One region of the Paenibacillus sp. J22R160 genome, then DNA from elsewhere that is predicted to be linked to it. Evidence: riboswitches for the same ligand, from Rfam matches in the RefSeq annotation. Region 1 holds a riboswitch; the other holds the start of a gene.
The links. Region 1 has a riboswitch for FMN ahead of ribD (bifunctional diaminohydroxyphosphoribosylaminopyrimidine deaminase/5-amino-6-(5-phosphoribosylamino)uracil reductase RibD). Riboswitches for the same ligand answer to the same signal wherever they lie in the genome.
Positions count from the first base shown of each region.

Region 2: another riboswitch for FMN. It lies ahead of AC58UW_RS16635 (DMT family transporter); the one in region 1 lies ahead of ribD (bifunctional diaminohydroxyphosphoribosylaminopyrimidine deaminase/5-amino-6-(5-phosphoribosylamino)uracil reductase RibD).

Region 1 is NZ_JCAUAU010000004.1:457,736-465,330, reverse strand. Features, by position in the region: gene AC58UW_RS12910 (NADP-dependent oxidoreductase) at 1-382, shown strand, start outside; gene AC58UW_RS12905 (peptidylprolyl isomerase) at 449-880, shown strand; gene AC58UW_RS12900 (LamG-like jellyroll fold domain-containing protein) at 1,089-2,630, shown strand; FMN riboswitch at 2,811-2,992, shown strand; gene ribD (bifunctional diaminohydroxyphosphoribosylaminopyrimidine deaminase/5-amino-6-(5-phosphoribosylamino)uracil reductase RibD) at 3,227-4,336, shown strand; gene ribE (riboflavin synthase) at 4,353-5,024, shown strand; gene AC58UW_RS12885 (bifunctional 3,4-dihydroxy-2-butanone-4-phosphate synthase/GTP cyclohydrolase II) at 5,068-6,294, shown strand; gene ribH (6,7-dimethyl-8-ribityllumazine synthase) at 6,345-6,815, shown strand; gene AC58UW_RS12875 (site-2 protease family protein) at 6,815-7,453, shown strand; gene AC58UW_RS12870 (segregation and condensation protein A) at 7,469-7,595, shown strand, end outside.
Region 2 is NZ_JCAUAU010000006.1:297,980-305,574, forward strand. Features, by position in the region: gene AC58UW_RS16630 (HAMP domain-containing sensor histidine kinase) at 1-551, shown strand, start outside; gene AC58UW_RS16635 (DMT family transporter) at 964-1,893, opposite strand; FMN riboswitch at 2,094-2,247, opposite strand; gene AC58UW_RS16640 (YjfB family protein) at 2,448-2,624, shown strand; gene AC58UW_RS16645 (CBO0543 family protein) at 2,710-3,258, opposite strand; gene AC58UW_RS16650 (DMT family transporter) at 3,381-4,286, opposite strand; gene AC58UW_RS16655 (aminotransferase-like domain-containing protein) at 4,403-5,839, shown strand; gene AC58UW_RS16660 (putative cyclic bacteriocin) at 6,466-6,801, shown strand; gene AC58UW_RS16665 (stage II sporulation protein M) at 6,848-7,315, shown strand; gene yknW (YknW family membrane protein) at 7,342-7,595, shown strand, end outside.

The DNA.
Region 1 (7,595 bases):
GCTGGTTAAATCCTTTGGGGCTGCTGAGGTCATTGATTATACTTCGAGTAAGTTTGAAGATATCGTCAGTGAGGTAGATCTCGTCTTAGATACCGTTGGCGGTACAACGCTAGAACGTTCATATGCTGTAATAAAAAAAGGCGGCTTGCTCCTCTCTATTGCAGGGCAGCCCTCGCAGGAGAAGGCACAGGAGCTTGGAATTCGAGCCGAATTTTCCAATGCCTTGCTGCCATCCGAGACGATGGTGGAAATCGCACAGAGGATGGAGGAGGGGCATTGGAAAGCTGTCATCGGCCATTCCTTCCCTCTTCATGCTGTCCGGGATGCACATATCTTCAGTCAAACCGGCCATGGCCAAGGCCGAATTATACTCGAGATGTAGCTAGGTTTGTGAAATGCATGGTTTCATAGTAGAATAAGATATTATTGTCTAAAGGAGTGGACCACAATGGCCAAACAAGCAAAAATTAAACTAGCAGGCGGTGGCGAAGTTCTTATCGATCTTTTCGAAAAAGACGCGCCAAATACCGTTGCCAACTTTGAAAAATTAGCAAACTCCGGTTTCTACAACGGACTTGTTTTTCATCGTGTAATTCCAGGATTCGTCGCACAAGGCGGTTGTCCATCCGGCACAGGAACTGGCGGCCCAGGCTACCAAATTGACTGTGAAATCAACCCTAACAAACATGAGCGCGGCTCCTTGGCTATGGCTCATGCAGGCAGAAACACAGGTGGAAGCCAATTCTACATCGCTTACCAACCGCAGCCTCACCTTGATGGACAACATACTGTATTCGGTAAAGTATCCAAAGGTATGGAATTAGTCGATGCTTTCAAAGGCAGAGATTTGATGGAAAAAGTAGAAGTTGTAGAAGTTTAATTCAAACAGCTAAGCATAGAGAAGAACCTGCTGATAACCATCAGCAGGTTCTTTTTTTGCTTGTCAAAGCTCCATAATAACTTAACACACAACTGAGATTATCTATGTTAACCTGAAATTACCAACAAATAAAAACTAAACACATAACACTTTATACATTATACCCTATGTTTTTGTTGGAATTTATGATCAATGGAGTGAATTAATGATGTTTGCAAGTGTTTTTAAAGGTAAAATCAGGTCGGTTTTGTTCAGTGCTACACTGCTAACAAGCGTGCTTACGTTTGTACCTGCAGCAAGTGCTTCTGTGCCCACCGATCCGTCTCTTCAACTCAAGCTTGATGGAAATCTATTAGACACTTCCCCGAACAATGTGCCAGTCACTTTGCAAGGTTCTCCTAGTTTTGCAGCCGGACGTATGAATCAAGGGATTGGCTTTAATGGAACTTTGCAATACTTAAATCTGGGCAGTACCCCCGCCACGACATTTGGAACTGCCGATTTCACCGTTTCCTTCTGGATACGCTCTTCCGGGGTAACAGGAGATCCATCGATTATTAGTAACAAAAATTGGAATACCGGTGCCAATACGGGTTGGATGGTTTCCCTCCTCTCCGATGGGCGAATCAAATGGAACTTCACACCTCAAGGCAAAACTCGCAGTGACGCTTACATACCCGGAGTGGCTGATAACAGTTGGCACTTCATTACCGTATCTCATCAACGGAACGGTTCGGCCCGACTCTATAAGGATGGCGTCGAAGTAACCTCTGTTGATATCTCACAAAAAAATACTACGATTAATACGACTTACCCCACTGTTGTTGCGCAAGATGGCACGCTTAATTATCCAAGTAAATTAAATGCAAATCTCGATCATCTTCAAATTTTCAAAAGGGCGCTTAGCGCAAATGAAATCAGAGATATGTATCAATCGGCAGCAATAGGCTCCAGTAGCAAAAAAGTGCTTGTAATTGGCATTGACGGCACCCGTCCGGACGCTCTGCAAGCAGCTAATACACCAAATATAGATGCACTTACCGCAAGTGGCGCTTACAGTTTCAACGCAATGGCCAATTCTAACTATACATGGAGTGGGACAGGCTGGTCTACGGTTCAAACGGGTGTTTGGCTGAACAAACACGGCGTAACAAGCAATACTTTCACAGGAAGCAACTTCACGCAATATCCATCCCTGATGGTGCGCGCCGAACAATATGCCTCTAATCTATCTACAAATTCCATTGTTGCTTGGGCACCAATTAACGACAACATAATAGCTGGAATCGACTCGGAACTCAGTGTAACCTCAGATGATTTAGTGAGAGACAACACCGTTAGTTTGATGCAAAACGGCAGTCCGGATTTAACATTCATTCACTTCGATGATGTTGACCATGCTGGGCATACATATGGATTCTCACCTACGATACCACCGTACATGACGGCTATCGAGCAGACGGATGCAAGAATTGGTGCGATTGTTAATTCGATTCATAACCGCAGTACGTACGCGCAAGAAGACTGGATAATCATTTTGACGACGGATCACGGCGGTCTGGGAACGAGCCATGGCGGCAATAGCCTTCAAGAGCGCACGATTTTTGTGATTGTTAGCGGAAATGCAGCGACTCCAGGCTTAATCTCGCCTGCACCGAATCAAACAGATGTCATGATAACGGCCCTTAAACATCTGGGCATCCCAATTAACCCATCTTGGAACTTGGATGGTAAAGCTGTAGGGCTATAATTTGGTTATAAGAACTGAACACCTCCCGCCTTGTAAAGGGTTTGGGGGGTGTTTACTTATAGGGCAAAATCGGGTTGAACAGGTGCAAAAAGAGTCGTTTTTTGTTGGGCGAGGCAAAAAAGGCCTTGCTTTTTCGATGACTGAGTGATAAATTTTTCATAAGTTACTTTTCATATGTGTGCAAACCTTCGGGGCGTGGTGAAATTCCACACCGGCGGTGATTCGACGGCAGGATCATTTATCTGCTAACGATTAGTCCGTGACCCGTTTTGAAGCTAGCGGTACCTGATATACAGCTTCGCTACGGCTGACCCGGTGAGAATCCGGGACCGACAGTATAGTCTGGATGGGAGAAGGAATACGCGAACATTAGATTCGCTATGCATGCTTGTACATTTTTTCACGAGAACAAAAATTCGGCAGGTCTATGCTTTCGCATGGATACGTCGTGCTTGTTTGATTTGATCAAAAATGCAGCAAGTGTGAATGGATGAAGCTTCTTCGTGTTACCTAAACAATCTCTGGCCCCTATCCGATATACGGAGGGGTCTTTTTGCATTCTATTTCAAATTAGCTTGGAAAGGCAGTGAACACACATGCATGTCTTGAATGATGAAGCTTACATGAGGCTGGCTCTGCAAATGGCCGAGAGTGCTCTTGGCCAAACAGGGATTAATCCCGTTGTCGGATGCGTGCTGGTGAAAGAGGGACGTATCGTGGGAATGGGGGCGCATCTAAAGCGCGGACATGGCCATGCTGAGGTTCTTGCCTTGCAGATGGCAGGCGAGGAAGCAAGGGGCAGTACGGCGTATGTCACACTCGAGCCTTGCAGCCACTACGGTAAGACGCCGCCCTGCAGCGACCGTCTCATTGAAGCCGGTGTTACTCGTGTTGTCGTCGCGCGCACCGACCCGAACCCGCAGGTTGCGGGCACGGGGATCGCCAAACTGCGTGCCCATGGCATAGACGTGTCTTTTGGGCTACTGGGAGAGGAAGCCTCAGCCATGAATGAGGCTTTCAATAAATACATTGTCACGCGTATGCCCTTCGTGACACTGAAAACGGCTAGCACGCTCGACGGCCGCATTGCCTCCAAAACAGGCGACAGCAAATGGATCACGTCGCCTGCATCGCGCGCATTCGTGCATACCCTGCGCCATCGGCATCAGGGTATCATGGTTGGCGTCGATACCGTCATCGCCGACGACCCGCGCTTAAGCGCGCGCGGCGACGTACCGGCTGTGCAGCCGGTACGGATCGTCGCGGACTCGCGCTTGCGAGTCCCGCTGGGCGCCCAGGTGCTCACCGAGCAGGAGCGTCAGCCGACGATCCTGCTCGCCACCGCACAGGCGCCCGCAGAGCGGCGTGCCGCGCTGGAAGCGCGCGGCATCACGGTCCTCACCTGCGGGGACGGCCCGCAGGTGGACCTGACGCTCGCCATGCGGCAGCTCGGCGAGCGCGAGATCGGCTCCATCCTCCTCGAGGGTGGAGGCAAGCTTAGCGGCGCCATGCTGGAGCGGCGCCTGCTGGATAAGCTGGTGCTGATGTTTGCGCCGAAAATTATCGGCGGCGGGCAGGCAGCACCCATGAACATCACCTTCGAAGGCTTCGCGAAGATGGATGATGCAATTACGCTCGACCGGTTAAAGGTCGAGCAGTTCGGACCGGATGTATGCCTAACCGGGTATCCGATTTATCAGAGCTAACGAGTGGAGGGCTGTCATGTTTACCGGCATTATTGAAGAAATCGGCCACATGCGCCGCATTCATAGCGTAGGTCAAGCTATGGTATTAACGATTGGTGCGAGTAAAATCCTGGAGGACGTCCATCTGGGGGACAGCATTTCGGTGAATGGCGTTTGTCTGACAGTCATTTCGTTTGATAAGGAATCTTTCTCCGTAGACGTGATGCCGGAAACGTACCGGAAGACGAATTTGCGCAAGCTGCAAGCCGGCACGCGCGTGAATTTGGAGCGAGCGATGGCGGCGAACGGCCGCTTCGGCGGTCACATTGTGCAAGGACATGTGGATTCAACAGCAACGATCATTTCGCGTATTCCAGAAGAAAATGCGGTTGTTTATCGGTTCGAACCAGAGGATAAACACATTTTCCGATATATCATAGCTGGCGGTTCGATCACCATTGACGGGATCTCCCTAACGGTTGTCGATGTCACAGAGCGTGACCTAGCCGTTTCGATCATTCCGCATACACTGGCTCAAACCGTTCTGCATGATAAAAAAGCAGGAGATACGATTAACATGGAATGCGATGTTCTGGGCAAATATATGGAACGACTGCTAAAGTTCGGTCCTGCTGATGCCTCAGAAGGTGGCGGTAAAAAGCAAAGCACACTTACCGCGAGCTTTCTGGCGGATCATGGCTTTATGTAATGGCGGCTAGCTTACAAAGATAGTTTGGTTAGGAGAGGTGAATATGACAGAAATTAAATTCAGTACAATCGAAGAGGCACTGAAGGATCTCAGTTTAGGGAAAATAATTATCGCTGTGGATGATGAAGATCGCGAGAACGAAGGGGATTTTATCGCACTGGCGGATAAAACGACGCCGGAAGTGATTAACTTCATGATCAAAGAAGGCCGCGGGCTTGTCTGCACGCCGATTACAGAAGAGCGGGCTCAAGAGCTTGACTTGCCGCCGATGGTTGCAAGAAATACGGATTATCATGGCACCGCCTTTACGGTTTCTGTAGACCATGTAGATACAAGCACGGGGATTTCTGCACATGAGCGTTCAAGAACGGTTATGGGCTTGATCAATCCAGATACAAGACCGCAGGATTTCCGCAGACCAGGTCATATTTTCCCGCTAATCGCCAAAAAAGGCGGCGTACTCCGCAGAGCCGGACATACAGAAGCAGCAGTTGATCTGGCTGTTCTATGCGGGTCCTATCCGGCAGCGGTCATTTGTGAAGTCATCAAGGAAGACGGGACGATGGCTCGGGTTCCGGATCTTATGGAAATTGCCAAGAAACATGATTTGCACATCATTACGATTCAAGATTTGATCCACTACCGCAATCAACAGGAGAAATTGGTTGAGCGTGAGGTCGAAATTAAGCTTCCTACGGATTTCGGTACCTTTAAAGCGATCGCCTATACGAACCAACTGGATAACAAAGAGCATGTTGCTCTTGTCAAAGGGACAATTGACCCATCCAAACCAACGTTGGTACGTGTGCACTCCGAATGTTTAACTGGAGATGTTTTCCATTCTCACCGCTGTGATTGCGGTCCTCAACTCGATGCTGCATTAAAACAGATTGATGAAGAGGGCAATGGTGTATTATTATATATGCGACAGGAAGGTCGCGGCATCGGTCTAATCAACAAATTAAAAGCTTATGCCTTGCAAGAGCAGGGATTAGACACCGTAGAAGCGAATATTAAGCTTGGCTTCGCTCCAGATCTTCGTGATTATGGAATTGGCGCACAAATTTTAAAAGATCTCGGCATTACGCAATTGCGTCTGTTAACGAATAACCCACGCAAAATTAAGGGGCTGGAAGGCTACGGCCTTGAAGTCGTTGAACGCGTTCCGATTCAAATGGCAAGCAAAGAGGACAATGTGAATTACCTGCGGACGAAAAAACAAAAGCTTGGCCATTTGCTGAGTTTCCATGATTCCGGCAGCGGGATCTGACCCTACACATTACGAATAACGGTTTTTATATAGAAAAGGAGAATGTAATCATGGCTACAATTTATGAAGGACATTTAATATCGCAGAATTTGAAATATGGTATCGTTGTAGGTCGTTTCAATGAATTTATTACATCCAAATTGCTTGGCGGCGCACAAGATGCTTTGAAACGTCATGGCGTGCAGGAAAGTGAAGTTGATATCGCTTGGGTACCGGGAGCGTTCGAACTTCCGCTCATTGCTCAAAAAATGGCAGAGAGCGGGAAATACGATGCTGTTATTACCCTAGGTGCTGTCATTCGTGGATCAACGCCTCACTTTGATTATGTCTGCAGCGAAGTTGCGAAAGGTGTATCCGCAATTAACCTCAAAACAGGCGTTCCTACGATCTTTGGCGTTTTAACAACAGATTCAATCGAGCAAGCAGTTGAGCGTGCAGGTACGAAAGCCGGCAACAAAGGCTGGGAAGCGGCAGTAACGGCAATTGAGATGGCCAACTTGACGAAACAGTTCACTTCCTAATGCTTTCTTATTATCATCTGGAATCACTGCTTCCCAGGCTGCTTGCCTTCCTGATTGCTATGACGCTCCATGATGCTGCACATGCAGGAGTTGCTTGGCTGTTCGGTGATCGGACAGCTCGGGACAGCAAACGCTTATCGCTTAACCCCTTGGTACATTTAGATGCCTTGGGGTTGGCGATGATTGTTTTTGGTCCGTATGGCTGGTCGAAGAAAATGCCTGTTGAGGCTTTGCAGTTTAAAAAGCCAAAATTTTATCATACAATCGTGTATGCAGCAGGTCCTTTTACCAATTTGCTGCTCGCTTTGTTCTTCTGGTGGCTCTATTTCTTTCTTCCATCATTTTTTGGAGGAGCATCCGAGTCGATCGTTGTGGAACAATGGCGAGTCTATTTGCAGTACGGTGTCATTGTCAATCTCATGATTTGCTTCATACATATGTTACCGCTTTATCCGCTAGATGGTTGGTATATACTGAAGGGCCTTATTCCTCCGAAAAATCAAAGATGGATGGATCGCAATCAGCGATATGCACTTATTCTTGTCATCGTTCTGATGATTACACCTACAGGCCAATGGGCATTGGCACATATTTACCCGTTTGCCGCGCAGTTTGTTATGAATATATTTTCACTATGACAAGGGGGAGATTACATGAAAGTTACCTATAAGTTAGAAGCTTTTGAAGGCCCCCTTGATCTTTTGCTTCATCTTATCGATAAAAATGAACTTGACATTTATAATATTCCAGTCAAAGAAATTACAGATCAGTATTTAGCTT
Region 2 (7,595 bases), on a different contig from region 1:
AGAAGCGTATTCGCGACCTGCTGCTGCTCAATAAGCTGAATTATGTCACTGCTCGCGAGAAGCCTTTCCGCTCCTTTAAGCTCCATGAGGTCATCGAAGATGTGGTTGAAAGGCTGCGCTATCGCCGGCCCGAAATCGAGTGGGAGATGGAGCTCCCCCCTGCCACCTTGCATGGCGACCCCGACCAATGGAAGATTGCCTTGGAGAATATGCTCGATAATCAACTCCGCTATGCCAAAAGCGGCATCCGGATTATCCTCACATCGCCAGCAAGTGGCGAGGCCAAGCAAGCTGCAGCCCATTTCTCGCAGCTGCAGATCAGTAACGATGGTCCGCCGCTCGATCAAACGATCGCGGACAGCCTCTTTGAGCCCTTCCGCTCTGGCGGGGACGGCCAGTTCGGGCTCGGTCTTGCCATCGTGAAGCAGATCATGGACCATCACGGCATGACCGTGCGTGCCGCGAACGAGCGGAACGGGGTTTCCTTTTATCTGGAGCCTGGGGGAGCGGCGCAAAAGGATGGTAAGCCCAAGGTGCCGAAGGTTTCCTGAGGCTGCTTGGGGGCTGCTGCTGCGAGAAGCTGGTGGTGATACCGGCGTCGAGAGGCTGGCAAGCAAATAAAGAGGCTCTCCCAAGGTCATCATGTGACAGAGGGAGAGCCTCTTTATTGAGTTTTTGAGACAGCCTCTTCAGATTAACGGGAAATACTACCGCTATTTCGTGAAGTAACGCCAGCTAAAACAAGAATAACTGGAATTTCTCCTGTTAATGGTGGCGATTATGCTAGAAAGCGGAGCTGTCGGAGAAAAATAACGGTTATTTTTCCAGTTAATTGGATTTTCAGACGAGAATTGATTGAAATAACGGGAGAATTTCCCGTTAGGAATCCAATCAAGCTTAACATGGCAAGTTCCTCCCACGTGAAAGGTTCAGCAAAGGGGTCTGAAGCTTAATAACAGCACTTTAAGCCGCTGCTTTGCTCTGATTGCGGCTCATTACCCAGAGTGTCAGCCAAATCACGATGAAGCCAGCGAGCTGGCCTACGGTTAGCTTTTGCCCAAATACAAGCCAGTTCACACAGACGCCAACCGCCGGGAAGGCCAACTCAGCCAAAGTTGCAAAGAATGCCTTGGTCGAGGTCAGCCCCTTATAATAGAGGAGCATGGAGAGCAGGCCCGGGAAAAACGCCTGGAACAGCAGGTTCACAGCTATTAGTGTCAGACCACCGCTCGTTCCGGTTACGTGCCAAGCATCGCCGCTTGCAATAAGGACAACCGTCAGCAATGGAATAGCGAGCAGGAATCTGAGCGAAGTAACGATGGGGAAATCCAGCTTTTTCTGTAATAAGAACTTGCCCATGACGGTCGATCCGCCCCATAATCCAGCTGCAAGGATCGAGAATAAGCAGCTTATCGTCCCCAAATCTTTGAGACCCATCTCTGGCGACGAAAAGCCGAATGTCAGCAAATACGTACCAAGCAGCGCCACTGCAATATAGGTAAAAAATTTAGAAGGCAGCGTCTCTTTGAGCATCACGCGAGCCAGAATGATAGCGAACAAGGGCTGTAATTTCTGTAATAGCAGTATCGCGTTCGCATTGCCGTGCGAGAATGCAGCTGTAAATAAGATGGTCGCAATCGCCGAACCGCCCCATGAGATGAACAGCAAAGCGCCGATGACTCCTAGCGATAGCTTGCCGATCAAGGTTTTACGGTACTTCACCAGTACCGGCAGCGCATAGCAGGCAAGAAGCAAATGCTCAATAAACACGATTTGCGCTGAAGTAAAGCTTTTTAACAGTAAGATCCTGAAGAGTGGGTCGAGCCCCCAGAGCGTAGCTCCAAGTGCCACATACCAAACCCCGCTGATGCCGCCTGAGCGCGTTGAGATCACATTCGCGCCCTTTGTTCCTAGCTTAAATACATTTTCCAATTCAAAAACCTCCCACAATTGAGAGACTTTGAGCCTAGCTCAAAGATCCCTATATGATGTTTTGAATTGAACCTCCTGAAAGAGACAATGCCCCCGCTCTTATACGCAGCGGGGGCATTGACAAACAGACCTGCCAAAACCTAAGTTTTGAACAAGCTGTTATTCATCTTCTCCCATCCGGACTATAACCGTCGGCCTTGGATTCTCACCAAGTCAGTCCCAGCCTGCTTAACAGGCCGGGAGTCGCGGGCTTGAGATACATACGCACGTATCCTCACCGCCGGTAGGGAATTGCACCCTGCCCCGAAGATTCAATTATGAAACTTTATGTTTCACAAGTGTCCTACCAACAGTTCACTTACAAAACATAAGTAATATTATTCATGAATATTAGCACCATAAAATGAAAAAAGCAAGGATTTTTCATTCCCGCTTAAGCTAAGAAATTCCTACTCATTTTCCGATAAATAAAATGTTAGCTTATCATTCATAATCATTCATAGAGGAGGAGACTCATGGACATCTCTGCGCTTTCAATGCCCATAGCCCAGAACAACTTAGCTCAAGCTGTGCAAATACGTGTTCTTGACATGGCTAAAGACCAATCAACACAACAAGCTCAGCAAATGGTTCAAATGATGCAACAAAGTGTTCAACCCAATTTGGGTGGGAATCTGGACATTAGTGGCTAGTTTTACATGTAGGAGAAGGAGAATTAATGATTAATTCTCCTTCTTTTTCTTGTTGCTGCTGACCACAAACTTACTATTGATTCATCTACTTCATTTTAGAAATCGGAATATGGAAATACAGAATCAAGAAAACCACTCCCGTAAAACATAGCAACCACGACCATAACGGTCTCGTAAAATGCAGGCGCAGTCCAATGAACATGAAAACCCAGACGGCAATAGACCACCCAAAATTCCAGTTATTATCATATTCAAGCAAATTTATTAGTAGGAATAGTCCTTCAATGCAGGCAAAAATAGCCGACCAAATGGCGATATAAACGACTTGTTTCAGCGGTCGCGACTTAAAAGGATATTTGTGGAGGTACACCATCACAATGCAGGGAAGATTAGTAAACGCAATTAGAAAATCCGCGATTGTATGATTAGGCGTTACAGCGGTTTTATGAAAAACCCAAAGCGAATAATTATAACTTAGAAGGCTAACGAGAAAATCCACGCAGATGGCAAAAAGAATAGTTGGATAGTAGGTCTTCCAATTTCTCCAATCCCCGAAAAACCAAGCTGCAATTAAGCATAACAAGGCAATGATTACAGGCAGATATGAACCAATCAACTCTGTTATGTGACCCATCACTTAGCTCCATTCCATCAAACTTGCGCTGCCTGCGTTCAAATAGGTGCTCCTGCGGTTATTATTTCTATAATTGTTGATTCATATGAAACAGATACCAATTAACTTACAAATCTGTTTATTTACGCCGTTTTTCGTCTTAGCATCAGCTGTTTCAGGCTGTCCAGATTCGCACAAATCGTACCAGCGATGACGATTATCACGCCCACAGCCGTAACCCAAGTGATGGTTTCCCCATAAAATAGGACCCCCACGGCCAGGGCAATCAGCGGAGAAATGTACAGCCATGTAGCTGGAAAAACCGGATTCGTTTTCGCCACTAACCAATAGAACAGACTGTGTCCCACCATGGAGCCAATCACGATTAAATAGAGCAGCGAGCCTGCCGCCTTTGGAGAGAATAGACTTTGAACTTCCACATGCTCGGTAAACAATGAAAGAATCAGGAGCAGCAACCCTCCGCAGATCATCTGTGCCGCGTTCAGCGCAATCGGCGATGCCTCCGGGAATTGCTGAATGACCTTCTTGGAGTATAGGGCTCCCATACAATAGAACAGTTCTCCGACCAGAATCGCCACGCTCCCGATCACCCAAACGAGGTTCGCGGATACGGCAAGTTGTGGCAGCAATAGGATGATAATCCCTGCAAAGCCGAGTATGCAGCCAAATACCGAAAGCATTGTCGCCTTCAGTCGCAACACGAACGTTTGCAATATGAGAATCATAATGGGTCCAGTAGCCGATAATACAGCCGCAATCCCGGAAGACACATATTGCTCCGCCCAATACAAGGTTGAGAATGTGACAAATGTGAGACCGATGCCCGTAAGCAGCATCTCTTTGCGAAATAAAAGAGCTACGGTAGCTTTTTTGCGCCATAATAACCAACAGAACACAAGCAAGCCTGCAATGAAAAACCTCAAGCCTGCTGAGAAAAATGGCGGTGCTGAGGCATCTACCCCTACCTTGATCGCCAAAAATGTCGTGCCGAAAATTAGACATACAAGCAAATAATTAAAAATAATCATGACTGTTCCCCCTCTTGGTATGTATCATACTAGGTAAGTAACAGAACAGATGTATGATACTAGAACAGTTTTCCAAGGTATGCTTTATGATAGAGTAAACAGAGGGGGGATATGGGATGAAAGCTCCGGGATCATCTGGAAAAGAAGCTAACCTGCTTTTCAGACAGGCTTACGAATATATTGTAACCCGCATGGATCGCGGCGAGTGGCAAGCTCATGACAAGCTCCCCTCCATCCGGCTGCTTGCCCAAGAGCTGAAGGTGCACAGGCTAACCGTTTTTCGCGCCTATCAGCTGCTGAAACAAAATGAGAGAGCTTACGTCAAAGAGAAATCCGGTTACTACGTAAGTCCCAGCAAGACGGAGAAGCAAGTCTCTACGGTGCACGCGGAAAGCAATCGTTCGCTCACAACGTACAGCGCTCTAAAAAACTCCTTGTCAGAAATTCAGCAAATACCTGTCACGTACCAATTCTCGCAAGCATTGATTGATCCCAACTTGCTGCCGAATCTCTTTTTGTCCGAACATGTGAAGAAGGTTTTCGACATCTACCCCAAACTCATGGGCACCTACTCCAGCGCCCAGGGGGATGAGGAGCTTCGCGAGTATCTCTGCCGTTACATGGTTCGGCATCATAACCTCCAGCTCACTGTCAGCGATCTGTTGATTACCACTGGGGGTCAGCAGGCCATTGACCTCATCTCGCGGATCTACATCCGGCCTATGGATCCGGTCCTGGTTGAGCGGCCGACGTACAGCGCTGCACTTGATATTTTCCGCCAGCAGGGGGCGCGGTTCATTCCTGTCGAAATCACCCCGGACGGCTATGATCTGGCGAATCTTGAGAGGCTTATGGAGAAGCATAAACCGCGACTTTTTTATATGAATCCTACCTTTCATAATCCGACGGGCTACACGGTTCCAGCCGCACAGCGCAAGCAGCTCGTTGAACTGGCTGAACGCTACCGCTGCTTGCTGATTGAAGATGACGCCATTCATGAGATGTACTTAGACCAGCCTCCTCCTCCGCCCATGCTGACTTATGATACGGAAGGATGGGTCGTGTATCTCCGCAGCTTTAGCAAATATATCGCGCCCGGACTTCGTATTTGTGCCGTTATGGGTGGCCAGCACGTCATCAAATCGCTCATCACCGCCAAATCATTAGCTGACAACGGCACACCGCTCGTCAATCAGAAAATGTTCCTGCATTACTTCGAATCACCTCGGATGCAGCAGCATCTAGAGAAACTGCGCATCGCCCTGCTGATTCGCAAAGAAATTGTAGAACAGGAGCTAGCCTCCACTGGATGGCGCTGGGTTAGCCCCCAAGGAGGCTTCAATCTGTGGCTCCAGCTCCCGGACCACATCCCAGTCGACCAGCTGCTGGAGGAGTGCCTTCGGCAATCTGTCTCCTTCATTCCTGGAGTGATCTGCGATCCGCTCAAAGAGATGCGCTCTTGGATCCGTTTGAGCTATTCCTTCGTGAATGAAGAGCATTTGCGCGATGGCGTTAGACGGTTGATTGGAATTGCAGGGAGCTATACGATTTGAATAGCGGGAAAATCTCAGGCTGTCGGGAAAGTGCCCTTTTTTTATATACGCTAAGAATGTTAGGTGCATGGGTAGCGGATTTTTCTTACTCTAAGCAAATGTCCTTTAAGCGTCATTAGCGATCATCTGCCAGTCCCAAAACGGCTTGTTATTCCGCTATTGCCGTCTGGAACGTGCGTGCTCTAAGCATTAAAACCGTCAAGGAGTGGCTCCCAGACGATGGATAACTTATCTCAATAATCAATTTTTCGAAAGAATAACACGGAATATGAAATGCGAGACTCCCTGGTAATGAACCAACTTTATACTTAAGCATCCTTTAGGCGCATGTAAGCGATACCGTTGGTTTGACTCCGTGGGCGCTCCTGATCATGGCTTCCAGCAGTGACTATAATTGTACCGCAGCAGCTAAGCCAAACTACAGATTGTGCCTCTTTCAAGGCAAGTCTGTTCATATTCTATTGTTTTCATATATTCACTTTCACGGATTTAGGTATTTATTAACAATAACTTCCTAACTATATTAATCTGGGATAATATAATATATATTGTATTATTATGGAAACTATTGTATACTCAATTTGTAACTATTTACATATTATCCCAAAAATAGGAGGTGAACGAAAATGGTAATATCAAATAGAAAAGGTATTATGCTTTGGACTGTAGCAGGTCTTGCGGCTTGCTTAGCCTTCATACTTACTCAAGGTATTCTTTTCCAACTATATGGATACGTAAGTTGGACTGGGGTAGGGTATGCTGCTGTTAGTCAGATTTTAAACATTATTTTGACTGGCTCATCCATTTATTCTGCCGTCGTTGCAATTGTTGGTGTGTTCTTGGGTGGTCCATGCTGTTGTATCCCTATAAGTATTTATGATAAGTATAGGGTTACATGTCCTGCAATTTTCAGGACATGTAACCCTATTATTAGGATGAAGGAAGTGTTCCAATATAGCTAAATTTTTGAAGTTAAGAAATTGTCTATACCTTTCTATTCTTGTATACGTGACTGGTTGTATAATAGGTAGCCTTATTACTCTGATCCTACATATGGATATCGGCAATCTATCTTTTATCAAAAAAGATTCCACTTGGACAACTCTTTTTTTACACAATTTGTATGTGAATGGATTATTAGTACTAGGGGGTGTTTTACTAGGTTTTCCTACACTGATCATTCTTTTCGTAAACAGTATAATTACTGGATTTCAATTTTCTCAATCATTCCTCACAGGACAAATTTCTGAATTGCTTTTTGGCATCATGCCGCATGGCATTTTTGAAATCCCTGCCTCTATACTTAGCGCAGCTCTCGGATTTCAAATATTCGGCTTTATTTACACCCGAATATTTGGTAAGAATAGCGCCTCTTGGGATTTCTTCAAATTTGCAAAGAAATGCGTTCTTATCATTTTATTAACCTGCATTGCGGCTATGATGGAAGTATTTGTACAGCTTTATAGTACAACCTAAATTGATTAGAAGGTGAATTCATTAATATGCAGACTGAGTTAGTCAACCAAGAAACAAGTCCAAATCAATCTCCAAATCTAATAGGGTTTCTACATAGTCCTGTTGAACACATAAAGCGGTTAAAACATAAGGCTCCTATTTTTAAACCGTTTATTATCATTTGCATAATCAGTATGGTCTATACTGGTGTCATTTCATACTTAAGTGTCCCCGATCAGTCACTGATTGAAGCTTCAAATGCAATCCATTCCTCACTGCCAAGATTAAAGCTGACAACTAG